DNA from 2 places in the Cobetia sp. 29-18-1 genome. Region 2 is predicted to be linked to the other one. Evidence: predicted binding sites of a transcription regulator. Region 2 holds the regulator's gene; the other holds the start of a gene.

Region 1 (7,354 bases), on a different contig from region 2:
AAGCGAAGCGGATATAGGCGACCTGATCCAGCCGCTTGAGCTGCTGCATGACCTCATCACCGATGCGCCGCGCCTCGATCTCACGTTCGCCGGTGGCACGCAGACGCTGACGAATGCGCTCCACCGCGGCCTCGATCAGCTCGGAGGAAACCGGGCGCTTTTCCAGCGCGCGCAGCATGCCGGCACGCAGCTTGTGCTCATCGAAGCTCTCACGCGAACCGTCGCCCTTGACCACGCGCGGCATGACCAGCTCCGCCGTTTCGTAGGTCGTGAAACGCTCACCGCAGGCCGCGCACTGGCGACGCCGCCGCACCTGGTCACCCTCGACCACCAGTCGGGAATCCGTGACCTTGGTTTCATGAGTTCCACAGAAGGGACAGTGCATGTTGGAGAGCCTGCTTGGGTGCGAGGTGGCTGCGGCCCCGCGCGAAGCACAGCGAGGAAGTGGCGCAGCGCAGCCGAATGACAGCGAATGGCGGGTATTGTAACCGTTAAGGCACCGCCACGGGAGCCTATGTCAGCCCCGACATGACTGAACTAGCCTTGAGGAGCGCCCAAGGGGCGACAGGAGTTTCCTGGATTGTCGCCCCGGGGGGGCGGACACCGCGGCGAAAGCGTCCATCAACCTGCCGGCAGGCTTGAAATCCCCGCCCGATAACCGAAAGATGACATCAGGGTGCAGCGCCTCACAAGGACGCTTGCCCGAGCCGTGAAATCCTTTCACGACTGGCGGCAGATGATCTCTGCCGCGAGATTGATCACGATGACGCAAGGAGCTGCGACATGGGAATCATTGCATGGATCATATTCGGTCTTATTGCCGGCATCATCGCCAAGGTGATCGTGCCCGGCAAGGACCCGGGTGGCATCATCGTCACCAGCATCATCGGCATCCTGGGTGCCGTTGTCGGTGGCTGGGTCGGCACCCTGATGGGCTTCGGTGAAGTGACGGGATTCAATCTGGCCAGCTTTGTCATTGCCGTGCTCGGCGCCGTCATTCTGCTGATTCTGTATCGCGTGCTGCGCAAGTAAAGCATGTCATGAAGCGCAGTGGCGTCAGCTGGCCGCAGGCCACATGACGCCAGACAGGACGGCCAGCCGGCACATGCAGGCTGGCCGTCCTGCCTTGCAGGCTTGACGAATCTGGCCCGAGGCGTGCATGACTCATGAGTAAAGGCGCCAGGCCGTCACCCACGGGCGCCGCTGAGCGATGCGCCATTCAGGGATTTCACCAAGCGACGGCCAGCCGACTTCATCTGATATGTGATTTCCAGTCTTGCCACCGGCCCCGCAGGATTGCACCGGCGGGCTTCCCGAAGATCACCCGCGACACGCTCTGCCATTGCGGCTCACGAGGCAGAGTCTGACCGCTTTTGCTGCCACGAGGATTGCCCATGTCCGATACGTCATCTCCCGATCACTCGACATCCACTGCCTCAGATCCTGCGCCGAGCGAGGGCAGCGCCAGGCCACGCGCCAGAGTCTCTCTCGCCAAACGTCTCTCGCAAGCTGATTTCCAGGCGCACGCCACACGCCTGCTCGCCGAGATCTACCCACAGCGTCATGAAGAAGTCCTCAGACGCCTGGAGACGGTGCTGGATTTCCATCGCACGCGCCTCAACCCCCGCGTACCGGAAGGCGAGCCGCTCTGGAGCGAGCGCGACCAGTGGCTGATCACCTACGGCGACAGCCTGCAGCAGGAAGGCGAGGCGCCACTGGCGACCCTGCACGACTTCCTCGCCAGCCGACTGGACGACAGCCTGTCCGGTGTCCACGTGCTGCCCTTCTTTCCGTGGAGCAGCGATGACGGCTTCAGCGTCATCCACTATCGCGAGGTCAATCCGGTCCTCGGCGACTGGCAGGACATCCGGCGCCTGAGTGAGCAGCGCGACCTGATGGCAGACCTGGTCATCAATCACTGCTCGCGCGAGTCACTGTGGTTCGCCGATTATCTGGCCGGCGTGCAGCCCGGCCGCGACTACTTCATCGAGATGGACCCCGACACCGATGTCTCCGAGGTCGTGCGCCCGCGTCCATCTGCCCTGCTCACGCCGGTGCATACCCGTCGTGGCCTGCGCCATCTTTGGGCAACCTTCTCGGATGACCAGATCGACCTGAACTTCGCCAATCCCGATGTGCTGCTCGAGTTCATCGGCATCCTGCTTTACTACCTCGAGCAGGGCGCGGGCATCATCCGCCTCGATGCGGTGGCATTCCTGTGGAAACGCCAGGGCACCTCCTGCATCCACCTGCCGGAGACACACGCCGTGGTGCGCCTGCTGCGCGCCATCGTCGACCATCTGGCGCCGGGCAGCCTGTTGATCACCGAAACCAACGTGCCCCACGCCGAGAACATGTCCTACTTCGGGCTCGATCGCCTGTCACAGCACGACCTCACCGCCATCGAGGGCAGCGCCCAGGCCGATGAAGCGCACCTGATCTATCAGTTCACGCTGCCGCCGCTGACGCTGCACACCCTGACCTCCGGCGATGCCAGCGCCCTGACCCAGTGGGCCACCAGCCTGCCGTCCCTGCCTTCCGGCTGCAGCTACTTCAACTTCACCGCCAGTCACGACGGTATCGGCGTTCGCGCCCTTGAGGGCCTGCTGCCCGACCACGAGCGCGACACCCTGGTGCGGCTGGTGCATGACTTCGGTGGCTACGTCAGCATGCGCGCCAACCCGGGCCGCGCCGACACCCCCTATGAGCTCAACATCAGCTACTTCGATGCGCTCAAGGGCACGCGGCGCGGCCAGGACCCGTGGCAGATCGAGCGCTTCATCGCCAGCCAGACCCTGATGCTGAGCCTGCAGGGCATCCCGGGGCTGTACATCCACTCGCTGACCGCGACTCCCAACCACCAGGAAGGCGTCGAGCGCGATGGCCATCTGCGCGCCATCAACCGCCGCAAATGGCAGCGTGATGAACTGGAAGCGCTGCTGGCAAGCCCCAACACCGCGACCCATGAGGTCTTCCACGCCCTCAAGCGCCGCATGGCACTGCGCCGCAACGAACCCTGCTTCCACCCGGATGCCGACCAGAATGTCTTCGATGTCGGCCCGGATTTCTTCGTCTTCGAGCGCGTCACCCATGAAGGGCGACGCCTGCTGTTCGCCCTCAATGTCACCGATCAGCCGCGCGTACTGCCGCTGCCGGAAAGCTGGCAAGGCGTCGCGCTGACCGACCACCTGTGCCACGACAAGGCCTACGACCCCACCATGGCTCGCCGTCCCTATCAGGCGGCCTGGCTGATGGAGCAAACAGTGCGCCCGCCGGCCATCGAGGTCGTCTGACGCCCGCGTTTCTTCCTCTGCCTACGACAACGGGGCTGCCAGTGGCAGCCCCGTTGTCGTAGGTCTTGCTGTTTCCCGCCGCGAGCCTTACTGGTTGTCCAGCTCCACCGCTTCGTGCATGCGCTCGAGCAGGTCCGGCACGGCAGACTGCACCCGGTTCCAGCTCGGGATGAAGGGCTTGTCGCGCGGATTGTCGAGGAAGGCGCTGCCGGCATCCATGATGTTGGCGGCGAACAGCTCCACCGCCGCTTCCTCACTGTGGCGGTCCACCGTCAGGCCATTCATGACGGCATCGTTGTAGTAGGTCTCGATCAGGTCCAGCGCGATACGGTAGTAGGTGGCCTTGATGGTGCGGAAGGTCTCGCCGTGCATCTCGACGCCCAGCGTGGCCAGCTTGCGATACATGGCCTTGGCGATGTCCAAACTCATGCGATTCAAACCGCCCAGCGCATCTTCCTCGGACAGCGGCTGGTGCTTGTGATCGTAGGCATCGGCGATGTCCACCTGACACAGACGCTTGGTGGAGTAGTTGCGATGGACCTCGGACAGCACGCCGATCTCCAGCCCCCAGTCACTGGGAATGCGGATGTCCGCCAGCACGTCGGTGCGCATCGAGAATTCGCCGGACAGCGGATAACGATAGCTGTCGAGATAATCCAGGTACGGCAGCGGGCCATAGACCTTCTTGAGCGCACGGATCAACGGCGTGACCATCAGGCGTGCCACGCGGCCGTTCAGCTTGCCCTGGGCGATGCGCGAGTAGTAGCCCTTGCAGAACTCGTAGTTGAACTGCGGATGGGCTACCGGGTAGATCAGGCGCGCCAGCAGGCCGCGGTCATAGGTGACGATATCGCAGTCATGCAGTGCCACCGCCTCGGCGATGCCCGAGGCCTGGACGTAGCCTGAGCAGTACCAGACATTGCGCCCCTTGCCGGCTTCCATCGGCGCCAGGCCATGCTCGGTCAGCTCCTCATCCAGCGCCCGCAGACGCGGGCCGTCGTTCCACAGGATGCGGTGATGCTGCGGCAGATGTGAGAAGAACTCCTTGGCATGCTCGAACTGGTCACGGTCGGCGCGGTCCAGCCCGATCACGATCTCGCTGAGGTAGGGCACCTGCGCCAGCTCCTCGACGATATGCTTGAGCGCCGGGCCTTCCAGCTCGGAATACAGCGACGGCAGAATCAGGCTCATCGGTCGCTTGCGGGAGAAGCGCATCAGGTCCGCTTCGAGATCTTCCACCGGACGATCGGTCAGGTTATGGAAGTTGGTGATGATGCCATTCTGGTAAAAATCGCTCATGTCAGCTCCTTGTCATGCCGAAGACACGCATCAGGCAGGCGTCAGGCGCCCAGACCTCTGGATGTCCATTCTTCCGGCTGGCCATTGGCCAGCCAGTGACGCAATCCCTCGACCCATCCCTGCGGTCCGGGGAGATTGGCGCGAAAACAGCGGCGCTCATCCGCCAGTAGCGGATAATCGGCAAGCTCCCGATCACGCTGAGAGGTATCACCGACGCCGGGGATCAGCACAGCGTTGTCGACCGCGGCCAGCAGTGGCAGGTCATTGGCGCCATCGCCGAAGCCCAGCGTCCAGGGGCGCACCCGCTCGTAGAGCCGGTAGCGGGCGATCAGATAGCGCGCTGCCACGCCCTTGTCGCTGTCCCCGGTCACGTGATGGAAGCGCCCACCACGTGTCAGCTTGAGGCCATGGCTGGCCAGACGCGTGCGAAAGTCCTCGAGACGCTCCGGCGCGTCACGCCACACCAGCGGTTCACTGGCATCACGCTGTCCCGCCAGGGCCGCGTCGCCCTCCCCCAGCCCCGTCAGCTCGCTGATTCTCGCCACCGACATCGAGGCAAAGCCCTCGAAGGCGAACTCCCCGCTCAGCTCCTCCAGCACCGCGAGAATCCTGTCGCGGGGCATCGCCACCGCGATACGACACAGGCCGTGTGCGTCCGGGGCGCTGGCCTCTTCCAGCGGGTAGGCACTCAGCCAATCGGCCGGCAACGCCACCACGCCGCCGTTTTCGGCGATCCACGGCTGGCCCGCCAAGCCCAGCGAGTCCATCAGCGGCGCCAGTTCGGCCGCCGTCTTGGAGGTGTTGGGGACGATCCAGGCACCGCGCGCGCGCAGGCGGGTCAGCCAGCTGCGCGCCGCCCCAGGCGAGTAATCGTGGTGATCCAGCAGCGAGCCATCCAGATCGGTCAGCAACAACAGCGGTGCTTGAGTCTCTGACATGTGAACTCTCCTCGTGAAGTGCTGCAGCGTGTCGGGGGTCACCTCGACAGGATCTCGTGGCACCGGACAGGCATTGCAAGAGCATTGCAGGGAATGTGCCAAGATGGTGCAGCTGCCATGACAGCCTGCCCCTTCTCACCGTGGCTGTGTTTGTGCGTCCGCTCATTTGCACCATAAAAGAGCACAAAGCCTGCCATGCATGCCCCCTCGCCACACGACGGCGCAAATCTTTCGTCACCAACGACGACGCCCTCGCATCTGCGAGGGCGTCGAGTCTACGGCTAAGTCTGTTGAGACTAGACCAGCCACAGCGACAGTTGCGGCCACAGCAGCAACATCGCCAGCACGCACAGCTGGATGGCGATGAACGGCAGCAGCGAGACGAAGATATCCTTGAGACTGATGCCTTCCGGTGCCACGCCTTTCAGATAGAAGGCGGCAGGCCCGAAGGGTGGCGACAGGAAGGACACCTGCATGTTGACCGCGAACAGCACACCGAACCATACCGGGTCGTAGCCGAGCTGCACGATGATCGGCACGAAGATCGGCAGGGTCAGCATCGCGATGCCGATCCAGTCGAGGAACAGCCCCAGCAGCAGCAGGATCGCCATCATCACCATGATGATCGCCAGCGGCGGGATATCCAGGCCGAGAATCATGCTCGACACGAAGCGGTTGCCGCCCATCAGGTTGTAGACCCCGACCAGTGCCGCCGCGCCGATACCGATCCAGATGATCATGCCGCAGGTGTTCATGGTCTGGGACAGCGCACGCTGCATCAGGGTGATGGAGAACTCGCCGCGCAGCATCACCGCCACCAGCACGCCGAAGCTGCCCATCGCCGCGGCTTCGGTCACCGAGGCCACGCCACCGTAGATGGAGCCCAGCACCAGCCCCGCGATGACCGCCGGCACACCGATGGCCTTGAGCAGCTCACGCTTGCTCTGGAAGCTGGCGCGGCGCTCCTCCTCGGGCATCACCGGCCCCAGTGAAGGGTTGCGCAGGCAGCGGATCAGCACGTAGATGATGTAGCTTGCCATCAGCACGATGGCCGGGGTGATCGCCGCGGTGAACAGGTCCGCGATCGACTGGTTGGCGATCAGGCCATAGATGATCAGCACGATGGAGGGCGGCATCATGGTGCCCAGCGAGCCGCCGGCACACACCACGCCGATGGCGATGTGCTTGTCATAGCCGAGCCTGAGCATCTGCGGCAGTGCCAGAATCCCCAGCAGCACGATCTCGCCGCCGATGATGCCGGACATCGCGGCGAGGAAGAACGCCACCACGATGGTCTGGATCGCCACGCCGCCGGGCAGTCGCCCTGCCATCACGCGCATGGCATTGAACAGGTCCTTGGCGATCCCCGAGCGATCCAGCAGCGAGGCCATCAACACGAACATCGGCACCGCCACCAGCGAATACTCGGTGACGAAGCCATAGACACGACTGGTGACCAGCGGCAGCGCCATCGGGCCGAACCAGCCGAAGGTGTAGGCCAGCGCGACCAGGCCGGTGACGAAGGCCAGCGGCAGGCCGGTGACCAGCAGCGCGAAGATGCCGCCGACCAGCAGCATCGTAGCCGTTGCAATATCCATCAGCGCGGCTCCTTGTGGTCAGCTGTGGCGTCGGGAGCGGCATCGGAAGTGGCGTCGGATGCGCCACTTCCCTCACTGCCGCCCTCGGGCGGGCGGGGCGAGAAGAAGGTCTGGTAGAGATGCCACAGCGCCTGCAGGGTCATCACCGCCAGCGCGAACAGGATCACGCCCTTGGTCAGCGCCGGAAACGGCGGATTCCATGAGGTGCCGGATCGCTCCAGCTGCC
Region 2 (7,354 bases):
GCAGCCTGGGCCGACGCCTGCTGCTGCGGGTTCAGGACGTGATGCACCATGGCGACGCCCTGCCGCGCGTGGCGCTCGGCAGCCCGCTGCGCGATGCGCTGCTCGAGATCACGCGCCAGGGCATGGGCTTCACCTGCGTGATCGATGATGACGACCACCTGGTCGGCGTCTATACCGATGGTGACCTGCGCCGCACCCTCGACCAGCACGGCGATCTGCGCGCGCTGAAGGTCGATGATGTCATGACCCGCGGCGGCAAGACCGTGCGCGCCAGCATGCTGGCCGCCGAAGCGGTGCGCATCATGGAAGAAAACCGCATCAGCGTTCTGGTAGTCTGTGACGAGGATGAGCACCCCATCGGAGCCATCCATATGCACGGCCTGCTGGCCAGCGGCGTGATCTGAACTCCCGCGGGCGTTCGCTGTCTCTGTTCGACGGCAGATCGTCCCGGCAAGACGCCACCGCTCAACGCCCATCAGCGCCGTTCACAGGACAGCGTCAAGCATGCACGGAGTGCGAGGAGAAAGACCATGAGCGACACGAATTCCCTGAGCGAAGAATATCCGCAGGACATCATCGACCGCGCACGCCGCGTGCGTCTGCTGGCGCTGGATGTCGATGGCGTGCTCACCGACAACCGCCTGCACTACGATGCCAACGGTGTCGAGACCAAGTCCTTCCATGTCCAGGATGGCCATGGCCTCAAGCTGGTGCTGCGCAGTGGCGTTCGCGTCGCGCTGATCACCGGCCGCAGCTCGCCGATGGTCGAGCGTCGCGCCAAGGAACTGGGCATTCAGGATGTCATCCAGGGCCGTGAAGACAAGCTGGTCGCGTTGACCGACCTGTGCCGCGAGCACGGGATCGAGCTGGAAGAAGTCGCCTATTGTGGCGATGACCTGCCGGACCGCGAGGCCATTCGTCGTGTCGGTCTCGGCGTCAGCGTGCCCAACGCCATGGCCTACGTGATGAGCGAGGCCAACTGGGTCACCTCACGCCAGGGCGGCGATGGCGCCGTGCGCGAGCTCTGTGATCTGCTGCTCAAGGCCCAGGGCCACTGGGCCTCGGTGCTGGATACCTACCTGCAGGAGTCGCGTCCCTGATGTTACGTCTGCCCCGCCCTTCTCCGCGTCTCTGGCTGATGCTGCTGTTGCTGCTCGTCGGTGGCGTGCTGGCGCTGATCGAGCAGCGCAACAGCCTGGAATCGACCGTCAATGTCGAGGTCGACAGCAGTGAGCCGGATTACTATCTCGACGGGGCAGACATGACACGCTTCGATGCGCGCGGCGTGGCGATCCAGTCCATGACCTCGCCGCATATCGAGCACACGCCAGGCGATGACGTGACCCGGGCGCAGACCCCGAAGATTCGCACCAACGACAGTGAAGACCGCCGCTGGTATGCCACGGGTGACAATGGCGTGTTGAGCGCCGGCGGCGACACCTTCACCCTCGAGGGCAATGCCAGACTGCGCCAGCCCGATGACCGCTGGACCCTCGATACCGATGTCCTGCACTACAGCCGTGATCAGAATCGCGCCTGGAGTGACGTGCCGGTCGTGATCACCCAGAATGGCCAGCATGTCGAAAGTGACAGCTTCAGCGCCGACCTCTCCCAGGACTCCGCCGTGCTGCAGGGCCGCGTTCGCAGCGTCCTGCAACCCGGCACGGGCCAGAGCGAGGCCAGCAAGGAAGCCGAGCGCATCGATTCGGGCACCGACAGCACCACCCCCGATGATGGGCGCGTCAACAGCACCTTCGAGGCAGCGCCTGCCAGCGGTGAATGAACCCGCCGGGCTGGCCGTCAAGCCATGACCCGCGCCGCAACACCTTCTTCTCTGCCGCTCGATGGCATCATTGCTCGGGCGGCGACCCCGTCATGCCAAGGAGCCACCATGACTTCCACGACTCGCAAGCCCTTGACGGCCTGTCGCCAGACCCTCAACAGCGGTGTCATGGCGCTCTGCCTGGCACTGGGCATGTCCACCTTCGCCCCGGCCGCCATGGCGCTGGACAGCGATGCCAGCCAGCCGATCAACATCGCCGCAGACGCTCTGTCGCTCGATGACAAGGCCGGTACCGCCACCTACACCGGCCAGGTGGAAATGCGCCAGGGCAGCATGAAACTCGATGCCAGCCGCGTTGATATCAGCCGCGCCGGCAGCGGCGAGATCTCGCTGGTCAAGGCCACCGGCAAGCGTGCCTACCTGGAACAGCAGCCCGCGCCCGACGAGAAACTGGTCAAGGGCTGGGCCGACACCATCCGCTACCATGCACTGGAGCGCCGCGTGGAGCTGGTCGGCAACGCGCGTCTCGAGAAAGGCGATGACACCTTCGAAGGCGGCTACGTGGAGTACTTCCTCGACAAGCGCCAGGTGAACGCCAACAACAGCAAGACGGCACAGCAGACCGAAGGCGGTCGCGTGCACATGACTCTGACGCCGCGCGGCGCCAATGCCAGCAAGGAAAACTGAGTCATGACTGCTGCTACTCCGCGTACGCTGAGCGCTCGCCATCTGGCCAAGGCCTACAAGGGCCGCAAGGTGGTCAAGGACATCTCGCTGGAGATCCGCCAGGGCGACATCGTCGGCCTGCTGGGCCCCAACGGCGCCGGCAAGACGACCTCGTTCTACATGATCGTCGGGCTGGTGCGCGCCGATGCCGGCAACGTCTCCATCGATGACAAGGACCTCTCCGCTGCCGCCATGCATCAGCGTGCACGCGCCGGCATCGGCTATCTGCCGCAGGAGGCGTCGATCTTCCGCAAGCTGTCGGTGGCCGACAACATCATGGCGATTCTGGAGACCCGCAAGGACCTGGATCGCAATGGCCGCAAGGCACGCCTTGAAGAGTTGCTCGAGGAATTCAGCATCACGCACATCCGCGCCAGTGCCGGCATGAGCCTGTCCGGTGGTGAGCGTCGTCGGGTCGAGATCGCCCGTGCACTGGCCACCGAGCCGGACTTCGTGCTGCTTGATGAGCCCTTCGCCGGCGTCGATCCCATCTCGGTGGGCGAGATCAAGAGCATCGTGCGCCAACTGCGCGATCGTGGCATCGGCGTGCTGATCACCGACCACAACGTGCGCGAGACGCTCGATATCTGTGACACCGCCTATATCGTCGGCGATGGCCAGATCATCGCCCACGGTGATGCGGACTCCATCCTGGCCAACCAGCAGGTGCGCGACGTCTACCTGGGCCACGAGTTCACGCTCTAGGGTCAGGGGATGCGCTGAGTCCTCGCGAGGCGAAAGCTTCGAAAGCCGCTGCGTGATTTTATCGCGTAGCGGCTTTTTCATGTCTGACATCAGACGCATGCATGACGTCCATACCACCTTGGTGGAAACATGGCATGCAAGTTGCTTGAATATTCGCGGCAACCACTTGTCAGTGCCCCGAGTCACGGTATAGCGTAGTAAGCACGTTCCTTTGCCGTGAATTGACTGACTCCATGAAACCCACCCTGCAACTCCGCCTCGGCACCTCGCTGACCATGACGCCGCAGCTCCAGCAAGCGATCCAGCTGCTGCAGCTGTCGACGCTCGACCTGCGTCAGGAGATTCAGCAAGCCCTCGAGTCCAACCCCATGTTGGAGCTCGACGAGGACTACGAGTCGCTGGATGTCGTCGAGACACAGGATTCGAGCGAGATCTCCACTGCCGACTCCTCGAGCGAGATTCCCGAGGAATACCCCCTCGACAGTGACTGGTCGGACCTCTACCAGGACCACGCCGGTAGCCTGACCAGCTCCGGCAGTGGCAGCGGGAGCGAAGAAGGGCCGGACTTCGATCGCAATACCAGCGTCGAGAGCCTGCAGGACCACCTGCGCTGGCAGCTGGCGATGACCGACCTCGATGGCCGTGAACGCCAGATGGCGGAGAGCCTGATCGATGCCGTCGACGGCGCCGGCTATCTGAGCCTGTCTCTCGATGAGCTGGTCGATGGCCTGCGTGGCCAGGGCCTGCCCGGCCTCAAGGCCTCCGAGCTCGAGCAGGTATTGCTGCGTCTGCAGCAGTTCGACCCGACCGGCGTCTTCGCTCGTGATCTGCGCGAATGCCTGCTGCTGCAACTGGCGCTGCTGCCGGATGATCTGCCGCTGCTGGCGCAGGCGCGCCGCCTGGTACGTCAATTCCTCGAGGCACTGGGCAACGATGACCGCAAGCTGCTCAAGCGGCGCCTGAGCCTTGACGATGACGAGCTGGATCACGTCATTCGCCTGGTGCGCGCGCTCGACCCGCGTCCGGCATCCGCCTGGGGCGAGCCCGCCAGCGATTACGTGATCCCTGATCTGCTGGTGCGCCATACCCGCCACGGCTGGCAGGTCGAGCTCAACCCGGAAGCGCTGCCCAAGCTGCGCATCCAGCCGGAATACGCCGCGCTGATCAAGCGTGCCGACAAGTCCGCCGACAACACCTTCCTCAAGGACAACCTGCAGGAAGCGCGCTGGCTGATGAAGAGCCTGTCATCGCGCAATGACACCCTGCTCAAGGTCGGCCGCGAGATCATGGCGCGTCAGATCGACTTCCTCGAGCAAGGCGAGGAAGGCATGAAGCCGCTGATTCTGGCCAACATCGCCGAAGTGGTCGAGATGCACGAATCGACCATCTCGCGGGTCACGACCCAGAAGTACATCCACACCCCGCGCGGCGTCTTCGAGCTCAAGTTCTTCTTCTCGAGCCAGGTCGGTGGCAGCGGCAGTGGCGACGCCCACTCAAGCACCGCCATTCGTGCCCGCATCCGCAAGCTGATCGCGGAAGAGCCGGCCCGCAAGCCTCTCTCCGACTCGCGGCTAGTCGATCTGCTCGCCAGCGATGGCATCGAGGTCGCACGCCGCACCGTGGCCAAGTATCGCGAAGCGATGGGCATCCCCTCCTCCAGCGAGCGCAAGCGTCTGGCCTGACGCGTCATCTGCGGCTGCCATGCCCTGCTTTCACCTCCACAATGGCAGCCGCCGCCAACCTCAAGCCCTGGATTTTCCGCTCATCAGCCTCTGACTTCGCGGACAGCGGTGCGCCTGTCGCGCGCTCTGTCATCCCGTCAACCGCTCGTCAATTACCCGTCATGGCCCATGACGGCGCGCAGGATGACGGCAAAAAACCGCCATTCCGCCAGCGTCATTCACCGTCAATCGCATGTTTTTAAAGTCACTTTTGCGCGTATTGCACCTGGATGACACCCGGACAACCTCCCAAAACGCCGCTTGCTCCACGCAATCGAAGCGCCTGAAAGGCGACGTACATGCAGGGATTGGCGACGAAAACCCGCCTTCTTGCGCGTCTTTCACGCACCACCCACCAGACGTGCCCTTGAAGTCCACTCCGTTACCCCTCACTGAGTTGAAGACAAGCACTGAGCCACGATGCAGCGCAGCGTTGATCTTTGCGCAAAGCTTGGGCATTGTCGGTACAGACGCTCACGACATCTGACGCCACTGGCAAGGGTGCGAAAACATCGCCAGACGGTGGCCGTCAAGCCTGTTGCAGAGCGTCCGATCAGGGTTTGCTCGTAGTCAAAAAGGGTTACAATTGAATGGCAACCCGCTGGATAAAGGAGCGTGTCCATGCAAGTGAATATCACCGGGCATCATGTGGAACTTACCGATCCTCTCCGCGATTACGTCAACGAGAAGCTCGCTCGCCTCGAACGGCATTACGACAACATCACCAATGTTCAGGTGACACTGTCGATCGAGAAGGAGCGCCAGCAGGCTGCCTGCACCTTGCACGCGGCAGGCGCTGACCTCCACGCCCTGGCAGAAGACCCCAACATGTACGCTGCCATCGACGCGCTCGCCGACAAGCTGGATCGCCAGCTGGTCAAACACAAGGAAAAGTCCCAGGCTCGCTCTCAGGGCACCGGGACCCGTTGACCTTCAGCCATGACACTTGATCAGATCCTTCCCCCCGAGCGCACGCTGTACGGTGTCCCCGGGGGGAGCAAGAAGCGGGTGCTTGAATTCTTCAGCACCTTCATCGCACAGAACATTCCCAGCCTGGATAGCCAGGAAGTCTTCTCGCGCCTGATCGGGCGCGAGAGACTGGGGTCGACCGGCATTGGCCACGGTGTGGCCGTGCCCCATGCACGCAGCCCGCATTGCAAGACGCCAATCGCTGCGTTTCTGAAGCTCGGTGAACCCATCGACTTCGATGCCATCGACGGAGAACCCATCGATCTGCTGTTCGTGCTGCTGGTGCCTGAGGAAGCGGATGAGACCCATCTGACGCTGCTCGGGCAGGTCGCGGAATTGCTCAATTCCCCGGCCAATCGCTCGGCCCTGCGCCAGGCAGACAGCCAGCGTGCACTCTTTGAGGCATTGACCCAAGCCATCGCCGAATTACCGGCGCGCTGAATGACAGGCCCGGACATCGTCCGGGCTTTCGTCTTGCTGGCCTCCCATCGGCTGACGTACAGCGCACTGATAGCGGGCAGCCTTCTGCCCCACCCCTGCATTCTTTCGACGTTGACCTCGCCCTTGGAGAGCACTTCATGAAGATCGTGATCATCAGCGGCCGCTCCGGCTCCGGGAAATCCATCGCTCTCCAGGCGCTGGAAGACATTGGCTACTACGCCATCGACAATCTGCCCGGCATGCTGCTGGCGCCACTGGTCGATCAGCTCGAAAAGGACAGCCCGGCGCGCCGGCGCATCGCGGTCTCCATCGATGCCCGCAACCTGCCGGAAGCCTTGACCCGCTTCCCCGAATTGCTCGACAACGTCCGCCAGAGCGGCATGGACGTGCAGGTCGTCTACCTGACCACCGATTCGCGAGTGCTGCTGGAACGCTACTCGGCGACCCGTCGTCGTCACCCTCTGACGCGCGACAACGACCACACCCTGGCCGAGGCCATCGAGATCGAGCAGAAGACGCTCGCTCCCATTCGCCAGAAGGCCGATCTGGTCATCGACTCGACCAACCTGAGCGTGCACGACCTGCGCTCGCGCATCACCGAGCAGGTCGCCCAGCACAGCTCCCGCCACCTGACGCTGACCTTTGAATCCTTCGGCTTCAAGCATGGCGTGCCGACCGACGCCGACATGGTGTTCGATGCCCGCTGCCTGCCCAACCCGTACTGGGACATCAATCTGCGCGGCGATACCGGTCGCGATGACAGCGTGGCCGAATTCCTGCAGCGCTACCCCACCGTCCAGGCGATGCATGACGATATCGCCGGCTGGCTGGAACGCTGGCTGCCCGCCTATCAGGACAGCAACCGCAGCTACCTGACGGTGTCCGTGGGCTGCACCGGCGGCCAGCATCGCAGCGTCTACCTGTGCGAGCAGCTGGCGAGCTACTTTGCCGAGCGTCTGCCTGAGGTGCGCCTGCGTCACCGCGAGCTGGGCATTCATACCGCGCTGAG

Evidence for each region. The regulator sigma-54, encoded in region 2, starts transcription at its own class of promoters, with help from an activator protein. The targets are predictions, from matches to a motif close to TGGCACNNNNNTTGCTNT.
Region 1: QD208_RS02760 (HAD-IIB family hydrolase) is a predicted target of sigma-54. The motif match lies at 5,614-5,631, and genes of this name have one in related genera.

Annotation. Positions count from the first base shown of each region.
Region 1 covers NZ_JARWKS010000002.1:225,425-232,778, reverse strand. Annotated here, with positions in the region: gene nrdR (transcriptional regulator NrdR) at 1-385, opposite strand, end outside; gene QD208_RS02775 (GlsB/YeaQ/YmgE family stress response membrane protein) at 784-1,032, shown strand; gene QD208_RS02770 (sugar phosphorylase) at 1,395-3,293, shown strand; gene QD208_RS02765 (hypothetical protein) at 3,381-4,592, opposite strand; gene QD208_RS02760 (HAD-IIB family hydrolase) at 4,634-5,530, opposite strand; gene QD208_RS02755 (TRAP transporter large permease subunit) at 5,827-7,128, opposite strand; gene QD208_RS02750 (TRAP transporter small permease) at 7,128-7,354, opposite strand, start outside.
Region 2 covers NZ_JARWKS010000016.1:52,685-60,038, reverse strand. Annotated here, with positions in the region: gene QD208_RS12935 (KpsF/GutQ family sugar-phosphate isomerase) at 1-404, shown strand, start outside; gene QD208_RS12930 (HAD hydrolase family protein) at 531-1,100, shown strand; gene lptC (LPS export ABC transporter periplasmic protein LptC) at 1,100-1,783, shown strand; gene lptA (lipopolysaccharide transport periplasmic protein LptA) at 1,892-2,470, shown strand; gene lptB (LPS export ABC transporter ATP-binding protein) at 2,474-3,214, shown strand; gene QD208_RS12910 (RNA polymerase factor sigma-54) at 3,448-4,896, shown strand; gene raiA (ribosome-associated translation inhibitor RaiA) at 5,557-5,865, shown strand; gene QD208_RS12900 (PTS sugar transporter subunit IIA) at 5,875-6,345, shown strand; gene rapZ (RNase adapter RapZ) at 6,483-7,354, shown strand, end outside.